DNA from 3 places in the Megamonas funiformis genome. Region 1 is predicted to be linked to each of the others. Evidence: riboswitches for the same ligand, from Rfam matches in the RefSeq annotation. Region 1 holds a riboswitch; each other region holds the start of a gene.
What was found. A riboswitch is a leader RNA that binds a small molecule or an ion and turns the genes downstream of it on or off. The one in region 1 is predicted to bind thiamine pyrophosphate.

Region 1 (3,292 bases):
GAATAGGTATAGCGTCAGACGATTTACCACATGTATTTGAAAGATTTTATCGTGCTGATAAATCCCGTTCTCAAATCAATGTAGAAGGTACAGGTTTAGGTCTCGCTATCGTTAAACATATTGCTGAATTCCATCATGCTAATTTAACAATTCAAAGTAAACCTAATGAAGGAACTTGTATCAGAATTCACTTTTCTTTAAAATCAGATTAAAAAATTTTTTAAACCCCTATTTTAGGGGTTTTCTTATTGTTTAAGCTAAAATTTTTGGTATAATAAGTAGAGTAACAAATTTTATAATATATATAATGAGGGTGCATGCTTATGCGATTAATAAAAAATATTATTTGTCTTACTGTATTAATGGTTTTCACATTATTCCATACTCAAATTAGTTTTGCGGCTGATTCTGAATGGTATTGGATTAGCTCAGATGATAAATATAGTAAATATTTTTCTATGACAAGAATTACTACTGTTTCTAGTCAAAATAACATTCCTACTTGTATTGAAGACTGGATAAAAACAGGTTACGCTCCAGGTGGAGCAGCTGAAACTATAGCTAATATGAAACTTCCTATCAATGACCCTAATCAATTAGTCTATAGCTTAGCTCGTGTTCAAATCAATCCTCAAGAAAGAACCTTACGCTATATGGAAGAAATCTTCTATGATAAAGATGGCAAGGCTCTTTATACACTCAAATATGATAATCCTGTAAATAAAGATATCAACTCTCAATCTTTTGATGAAAAATTCTATGCTATGATTGTAGACCGTGTATTCAATAAAGGTGAAGGCGGTCGTCTTATTTCTAATGCTCGTTGGCTTGGCTTATGGAGCAATGAATCTGGAGAAAGCAGTGCTGATACAGCAACACTTCGTCAGATAGATAACAATATTATTGTTTGGATTTGGCAAGAAAACAAAGACTCTGCTGGTAATGTTTCCTCTATCCAATTCATGAAAAAAGAATATAACATACAAAATCTAACAGCTAGAACATTAAAATATAATTTCTGGTCTCCTGATACAAATTGGATTGATAAAACACCTAATCTCGACAAAAATATGCATTCTATCATTCCTGAAAACACAGAAGATGTAGAATTCAAGAAAATAAGATATTATGCTAATAAATATCCTGAATGGGCAACACGTTATCAAATCAATAAAACAGCAACAACAGCTACTGTTCCAACAAACACAACAGCAACTACTACAACTCCAACACCTACTACACCTGTAAACTCTACTACAACATCACCAGCTGCTAGTGGTGTTACAAATCCTATTGGCTCTGTAGGTCCTATTGGAGCTCCTATAAATTAAAATTTGCGACTTAGTTTTAGTTATGCTAAAATTTAGCTTATTAAATTCATCTAACTAAATTAGATTGAAATTGCGGCTGTAGCTCAGACGGATAGAGCATTCGCCTCCTAAGCGAAGGGTCGCGTGTTCGACTCACGCCAGTCGCACCATTAATTTAATAATTAAACAATAAAAGGATATCAAATGATATCCTTTTTTTATTTTCATTTTTAAAATCTTGTTTTTTCTTGAAGAATAAACTATAATATAAGAAAATTGAAAAAATCCACTAGGGGTGCTTATAAAAGCTGAGAGGAAATATTCCGACCCTTAGAACCTGATTTGGTTAAGACCAACGTAGGGAAGTGGCAAATAAATGATTATCAAGGCAGATTTGCAACTTTCTTTTCATATCTGCTTATTTTTTTGCCATTTATCACTTATATTATGGAGGCAAAATTATGACAATGACACAAATGCAATCAGCTAGAGCTGGTAAAATCACTGATGAAATGAAAATCGTAGCTCAAGAAGAAAAAATGGATATTGAAACACTTCGTGAACGCGTTGCCAATGGTACTATCGCTATTTGTGCTAATATCAATCATCAAAATTTACACCCTTATGGTGTAGGCGAAGGACTTTGTACTAAAGTAAATGCTAATATCGGCACATCTAGTGCTTTTCCTGACCCAGCTCCTGAAATCGAAAAATTAAATGTCGCTATCGCATCTGGTGCCCATTCTGTAATGGATTTAAGCACAGGAAATAATATTGATGCTTCTCGTCAAGCTATTTTAAAACATTCCACTGTAATGGTAGGAACTGTGCCAATTTATCAGGCAACAGTTGATGCCATCAAAGCTCATGGTGCTGTCGTGAAAATGACTGAAGAAGATTTACTTCATGCCATTGAAAAACAAGCCAAAGATGGTGCTGATTTCATGACTATTCACTGCGGTGTAACTATGGATGTAATCAATCGCATGAAAGCAGAAGGTCGTTATATGGACGTAGTTAGTCGTGGTGGTTCATTCATCACAGGCTGGATGCTCTATAATGAAAAAAATAATCCACTCTATGAACGCTATGATGATATCTTAGATATCTGTGCAAAATATGATGTTACTATGAGTCTTGGCGATGGTCTTCGTCCTGGCTGTCTTGCTGATGCTACTGACCATGCTCAAATTCAAGAACTTTTAAATTTAGGTGGACTTGTAAAACGCGCTTGGGATAGAGGTGTACAAGTCATGGTTGAAGGTCCAGGTCATGTACCATTTGACCAAATAGCTACAAATATGAAATTGCAAAAAAGCATTTGTCATAATGCTCCATTTTACGTTCTTGGCCCACTTGTTACTGATATTGCTCCTGGATATGACCATATCACTGCTGCAATCGGTGGAACTATGGCAGCTTCTTGCGGTGCAGATTTTCTTTGCTATGTAACTCCTGCTGAACATCTTGCTTTACCAAATGTTCAAGATGTAAAAGATGGTGTTATTGTAACTAGAATTGCCGCTCATGCTGCTGATATCGTAAAAAATGTACCTGGTGCAAAAGATTGGGATTTAAATATGGCTAAAGCTCGTAAAAAACTTGATTGGGAAGAACAAATGAATTTAGCTATCGACCCACAAACAGCTCGTCAAAGACGCGCTTCACGCAATCCAGAAGGCACAACTGCTTGCTCTATGTGTGGCGATTATTGTGCTGTTGAAATCGTCAATAAATACCTCGGTGCTACAATCGAACATTGTTAATTTAAAAATGCAGGATAATCCCTGCATTTTTTCATTCATTATGATAAAATTTTTATAGATATTCTTATATCTCATAAAATTATTGATGAAAGAAGGTATTGTTATGAGTAATCATATTGAAGCCAAAATCGGAGAAGTTGCTGATGTCGTTTTACTTCCTGGCGACCCATTACGTGCAAAATACATCGCTGAAAAATTTCTAGAAAATCCTGTCTG
Region 2 (3,292 bases), 850 kb from region 1:
CAAAAGAAAAAATCCTTGTCAATATATTTATGTTGTTTACTTTTAGATTTATGGCTAAATAATAAAATACTTTTAATATCTCTTATTTAAACTAAATTTTTTTGCTCCAATCAATTGATTAACAAAAATATTAATAATGGCTATAGCTAACATAACTGGCACAGTAATCCCAATAAAAGTGCTGTAATCAATCAACAATTCATAAGCTATAAAACCAATTAACCATAAAAGACAATTTTTACCAGTGATAAGTGAATTTTGATGATAAATATTATAGCTAAAGAAATATTCAGAAAAAGCAATAGCAAATAACGGTGCAAAAGTTGCTGCTATAAAATAAAGGAAAGTTTCATATTGTTCCATGGATAAGAAAATAGCAAGCAATGTAGAAATTATACATACAAAAAACGCTGTATATTTTACATCTAATTGATTACTGATATGATTTAAACAAATACTTGAAGAATTTATCGTAATGAAATTTGTTGTTACTGTAGATAATAAAATAACAACTAAAGAAATAACACCCAATCCAGATAACATGAAAATATCACAAATATCTGTTATCCCATAATGAACAGCACTACCTAAGCCAATTGTATACATTAAAATACTGCCAAAACAATATGCCACTACACAGCTCAATGTACCTGTAGATTGATTTTTAAGTGTTCTTGTATAATCTGAAATAACTGGCATCCATGATAAACACATAGCAATATTTAATTCTACCGCCATGCCAAAACTCATACTTTCATCTAAAGAAGTTACCACTTCATTTGCAGAAACTACAGCCCCAAAACCTAAATATAAAGAAGCAAGCAATAAACAAAGCATTACTACTTTATTTATCTTACTTACAAAATCCATTGTACTAAAAATCCAAATGCAAGGAAAAAGACCTATAATAATTGTCCATAAAATAGTATTTTCTCCCATATTCCATAAAGATGCCATTAATTTATTAAAAGCTTGTGCCCCAATGATGGTCATTATAGAAGTCCAACCTATTAATTGAATAGTATTTAATAGAGAGAAACTAACAGAACCCAACTTACCAAAAGATAAATTAATACTTTCAGAAGCACTACAACGTTTATTAGCACCGATAATCCCTGCTAAATAAAGAATAATTCCACCAATTACATGACCTACTAAAATAGCTAAAAATCCATCTTTCATGCCAAGTGGTGCTAAAAAAGTTCCTGTCATGATTTCAGCCACAGAGACTGCTGTACCAAACCAAATCAATGATACATTAAAACTAGAATTATTTGTTGATGTAAAAAATGTAGACAAAAAATCACCTCATAAAAAATAAAAATATTTAAAAATAAAAAAAGGAAATAGCCATGCCATTTCCTTGAAAATACGTAATCAAACTAATATTTCCCTACGTTGGCATTATCCAAATCAGGTCATAGGTCGAAGTTCACAACTTCCTCTCAGCCTGTCTACAAGCTCCCTTTTTCATATTCTGCCTTTAATATAAATTATCCTAAAATATTTGTCAAACTCTCGAAAAATCTCCAAAAAATATATTGCATAGCCTATTTTTATATGATAAAATAACCTAGTATGCAACAAACGGTCCGCTGTGAGATATTCTTATATGAACGTTTGAATTAAGGAGGAAAAATAATGAATATTATTCAGGCTTTAGAACAGGAACAATTACGTAACGATATCCCTAAATTCATCCCTGGCGATAGCGTTCGCGTACATGTAAAAGTAGTTGAAGGATCCAACGAACGTATTCAGATGTTCGAAGGTGTTGTAATCGCTCGCCAAGGTTCTGGCGTTCGTGAAAACTTCACAGTAAGAAGAATTTCTTATGGTGTTGGTATTGAACGTACTTTCCCAGTACATTCCCCACGCCTTGCAAAAATCGAAGTTACTCGTAGAGGTATTGTTCGTAGAGCAAAACTTTATTATCTTCGTAACCTTACTGGTAAAGCTGCTCGTATTAAAGAAAGACGCTAATATCTTCATAAGAGGGACTGCCTATGGCAAGTCCCTTTTGTTTTATTAGTATGTTCTAGTAGAGGGAGGATTATCATGGCTGATAAAAAAGAGTCATCTTTAGGTAGTGAAATTAAAGATTGGGTTATTTCCATAGCTATCGCTGTTGTCTTAGCCTTATTCATTCGTCATTTTGTAGTAGAATTATATTTAGTTGATGGACCTTCTATGCGTCCGACATTACAAAATCAAGAGCGTTTAGTCGTTAATAAATTTATTTATAATTTACATGACCCTGAACGCGGTGATATCTTGGTATTCCAATATCCAAAAGACCCTAGCCGTGATTTTATCAAACGTGTAATTGCAATTCCTGGAGATACTATTGAAATCAAAGATGGTCATATTTATGTAAATGGGGAATTAAAAAATGAACCATATATCTTAAGCACAACTAGAGGCGATTATCCACTGGCTACTGTACCAGAAGGACATATCTTTGTAATGGGCGATAATCGCAATAATTCCGAAGATAGTCGTTTCGCTGATGTAGGCATGGTACCATTTGATTTAATCAAAGGTAAAGCAATACTCATCTTCTGGCCACTTGATAAATTAAGAACATTACCATGATAATAACGAAAAGGTACCTATGAAATATTTTGTAGGTACCTTTTTTATTTTATAAAATCTATTTATTGTTTATATGTCTAGCTAAAGCTTGTTGCCAAACTTCTTGAAGCATCGGCAAACGAAATTTAGCATTTGCTGGACTTGTAGATGGCAAAGTATAAAAAGTATATGTTTTATCTTTTAAAATATCTTTATTATATTTCTTAAAGCACTGAAAAGATTTTCCGCCATTAAAACAAATAGTCTTTATCTTAGGATATTTAGCAAATAAAGCTTTAAAATCATTTGGCACTTCATCGCAAATAGCACTATCTAAACTACCTTCTCGAATACAAGAATCTATAGAGTCCCATAGCGCAATATGATTTTTTCTCAATAATTCTAGTCGCTCTTGATAAATAGTTGGTATTATTCCTTCATTAAAAAATATAGCCATTAATTTCCAAAATCTATTTTGAGGATGAGCATAATATTGTTGCTGTTCCAAAGATTTCACACTTGGCATTGAACCTAAGATAATAGTTGTACAATTTTCATCAATAGATGGGGCAAATCCTATGAGTCTTTCCATAAATAAAATCACCTCTATCTTATTATAATATAAAGATTTTTAGTATAGATAAAAAATTTTTAAAAATAAATGTCAAAAAGTCAAAATAATGTTTGACAATTTGACTTTTAGCTTTTATAATATGTT
Region 3 (3,292 bases), 1.0 Mb from region 1:
GACATCACCTGCTATTGCTATAGCAGTATTAGCCATAATAGCAGTAGCACCCATTTCCATAGCTTCACAAGCTTGAGAAGGTCTACCAATACCAGCATCTACAATAATTGGTAAGTCGATTTCATCTATGAGAATTTGAATAAATTCTTTTGTACATAAACCTTTATTAGAGCCGATGGGAGCCCCAAGAGGCATTACACAACTAGCACCAGCATTTACTAAATCTCTAGCTACATTTAAATCTGGATACATATAAGGCATAACAGTGAAACCTTCTTTAGCTAAAACTTCAGTAGCTTTGATAGTTTCATAATTATCAGGTAAAAGATATTTACTATCGCGCATAATTTCAATTTTTACTAAATCACTGCCACAAAGTTCTTTAGATAAACGAGCTATGCGAATGGCTTCATCAGCATTTCTAGCTCCAGAAGTATTAGGAAGCAGTGCTATATCTTTAGGAATGTAATCTAAAATATTAGCCATACCACCATTATTTACACGACGAAGTGCTAAAGTTACAATTTCAGCTTTTGCTTCATTGATTGCTGCTTGAATTAATTCTAAAGAATATTTACCAGAACCTAAAATAAATCTTGAATTGAATTGATGTTTTCCTAATTGCCACATAATATGATACCTTCTTTATAAATTATTTTCTAAAATCAATTGAGTGATTAAATTTGCTTGATGACCAGCACAAATAGCTACTCTAGGAGCCATTAAACTATTTTCATTGGATAATGCAGTTTTTTCATCACCACAGATATAAAATTTGCCCATCACCTTACGAGTATGAATTTCATTGCTATGACCAAAACCCGCCATACCACTTCCAGAAATGATATATTTTTCAGGGAAAAGCTCTAATACCTTATTTACTAACATCGCCTTATTTTCAGGAACGTCAAAAGCTTCACAGATGATATCTTCATCTTTAAACAATGAAAAAATATTATCTTCTGTTACCTTTATACAATCAGTAACGATATTTAAATAAGGATTTATCATTTGTAATTGCTCGGCTAGAGCTTGCGTTTTGTATTCATTTAGATGTGAGATGAAATAATGTTGTCTATTGAGATTGCTGATATCTACTTTGTCAAAATCAATTAAATGTAAATGACCTACACCTATTCTAGCTAGTGCCACAGCGATATTAGAGCCTAAACCACCAAGACCGGCTATAGCAACTTTAGCATTATTTAATTTTTCTTGGTTGACTATGCCATGGCGGTCATTTAAAGTTTGATAAATTAATTCTTTTGCCAAAATATCTGCCATTATCAGCCACCACCAACAAAAGTTACGATTTCTAATTTATCATTAGGATTTAAAATAGTTTGTGCATATTTTGCTTTTGGGACTATTTGACCATTTAACTCTATAGCTATCTTATCTAAAGAATAATTATTTTCTTGCAAATAAGTAACTAAATCCATAGGCAAAGATATTTCTTGATTTTGTCCATTAACTATTATCAAAATAAGACCTCCTTATTTTTTATCTTTTGAGAAATTTTATTAAAAAAGGAGTCCACAAAAAGATACACCCGCGGTGGTGCACCCCTTCATGAACTCCTGTTCAATCACATGGTCAACTCTATGTGATTTTAAAAATTAATATATAGATGTGTGTTAAAATAAAAAAGAGATGACAAAATGCCATCTCTTCTAATTGCAAATACATCATAATTATTATCCTACGTTGGCATTATCCAAATCAGGTTATAGGTCAAAGTTCACAACTTCCTCTCAGCCAGTTTACTAGCTCCCTGTTATTAATTTATATATACAATATAATTTATAAATTATCATTTGTCAATAAGTTTAATTATTTTTCTTGAACAACTCACTGACAAGTAAAGAACCTAATATCAAAATCGCTCCAATCCATTGAGAAATACTCATCGGCTCAGCTAAAAGAACTGTGGATAAAATAATCGCAGTTACTGGGTCTAAATAGCTAAAAATAGCAACTTTTTGTGCTGGTAATTCTTGTAGTGAAGAAAAATATAATAAATACGCTATACCTGTATGTATAATGCCTAATATAGCCAAAGATAATAACGAAAAACCACTCATGCTCCATGAATTTCCCTGATAGATTACATAAGGCAATAAAATTATTGAAGCTAATAATAATTGAGCAATACTGCTATCAATGGCAGAAATATCTTTGAAAAATTTATTTGCTAAGACTACAATCGCATAAAATAATGCAGCAGATATTCCATACAGTACACCGATAAAATCATTCACACCAGATTGATTGTCATTGAATATGCCAGCGACTAATGCCATACCTAATAAAGATAAAATTACACAGATGATTTTAAATAGCGATAAACTTTCTTTCAATATAAATGGAGATAATAATACTACAAAAGTAGGTGCTAAATAATATGTAAGTGTCGCTGTAGCTATCGTTGTATAATTATATGCTTGAAATAAAAAAATCCAGTTAAAACCTATAGCTACACCAGATATTAATAAATAGCGTAAATTTTTTATTAAAACATTTCGATTTATTTTTTTGTGCAAACATACCATAGCGATAAATAAAATAAAAGCACCTACAAAACCACGCACTAGGGCTATTTGCGAACTTGCAAGTTCGATATTGCGCACAAATAAACCGATACTACCAAAAATAAGCATAGCCGTAATATTTTTTAAAGTTGCATTCATGAAAATCATTCACATCTCTTTCTATATTTATCTAGTCAATAATTATTGTTTATAATATAGCATAAAAACAATATACGTACTAGCTTAAAATTTGTTATAATTGATTTATATTTTATAATTCTAATGAAAGTACGGTGATATGATGATAAAAGCTATTTTCTTTGATATTGATGGTACATTAGTTAGCTTTAAAACACATAAAATTCCTGAATCTACAATACAAGCTTTACATACTTTAAAAGCAAAAGGAATAAAATTATTTATCGCAACTGGTCGTCCGCCATATGACTTGAAATTTTTAATTGATGAATTTGGCGATTTATTCACTGGTTATATTACTTTTAATGGTCAATATTGTTATGATAGTACAGGGAAAATCTTACACGAAGAATATTTAAATCGTGAAGATTTAATCCAATTTACAAATTACATCAAAGATAAAGATATCGCTTGTGGTTTTATGGAAATAGATTATTTTTATTTTAATCTCTATAATGACCGCTTAGCAAAATTAAAAGAAACTTTAGGAGATACTGCACCTGATAGAGCATTTGATGATGTAAGTCGTGTATCCAATCATAAAACATATCAATTGAATATTT

Region 2: linked by a shared signal. The riboswitch ahead of GXM21_RS05295 (cytosine permease) and the one ahead of thiC (phosphomethylpyrimidine synthase ThiC) in region 1 are both predicted to bind thiamine pyrophosphate.
Region 3: linked by a shared signal. The riboswitch ahead of thiS (sulfur carrier protein ThiS) and the one ahead of thiC (phosphomethylpyrimidine synthase ThiC) in region 1 are both predicted to bind thiamine pyrophosphate.

What each region holds. Positions count from the first base shown of each region.
Region 1 covers NZ_CP048627.1:216,693-219,984, reverse strand. The annotation lists gene GXM21_RS01010 (sensor histidine kinase) at 1-212, shown strand, start outside; gene GXM21_RS01005 (hypothetical protein) at 324-1,331, shown strand; tRNA gene GXM21_RS01000 (tRNA-Arg) at 1,404-1,480, shown strand; TPP riboswitch at 1,592-1,691, shown strand; gene thiC (phosphomethylpyrimidine synthase ThiC) at 1,772-3,076, shown strand; gene deoD (purine-nucleoside phosphorylase) at 3,180-3,292, shown strand, end outside.
Region 2 covers NZ_CP048627.1:1,069,811-1,073,102, reverse strand. The annotation lists gene GXM21_RS05295 (cytosine permease) at 73-1,299, opposite strand; TPP riboswitch at 1,372-1,478, opposite strand; gene rplS (50S ribosomal protein L19) at 1,642-1,983, shown strand; gene lepB (signal peptidase I) at 2,059-2,595, shown strand; gene GXM21_RS05280 (DNA-deoxyinosine glycosylase) at 2,654-3,166, opposite strand.
Region 3 covers NZ_CP048627.1:1,255,318-1,258,609, reverse strand. The annotation lists gene GXM21_RS06370 (thiazole synthase) at 1-630, opposite strand, end outside; gene thiF (sulfur carrier protein ThiS adenylyltransferase ThiF) at 646-1,284, opposite strand; gene thiS (sulfur carrier protein ThiS) at 1,287-1,484, opposite strand; TPP riboswitch at 1,684-1,787, opposite strand; gene GXM21_RS06355 (DMT family transporter) at 1,830-2,699, opposite strand; gene GXM21_RS06350 (Cof-type HAD-IIB family hydrolase) at 2,830-3,292, shown strand, end outside.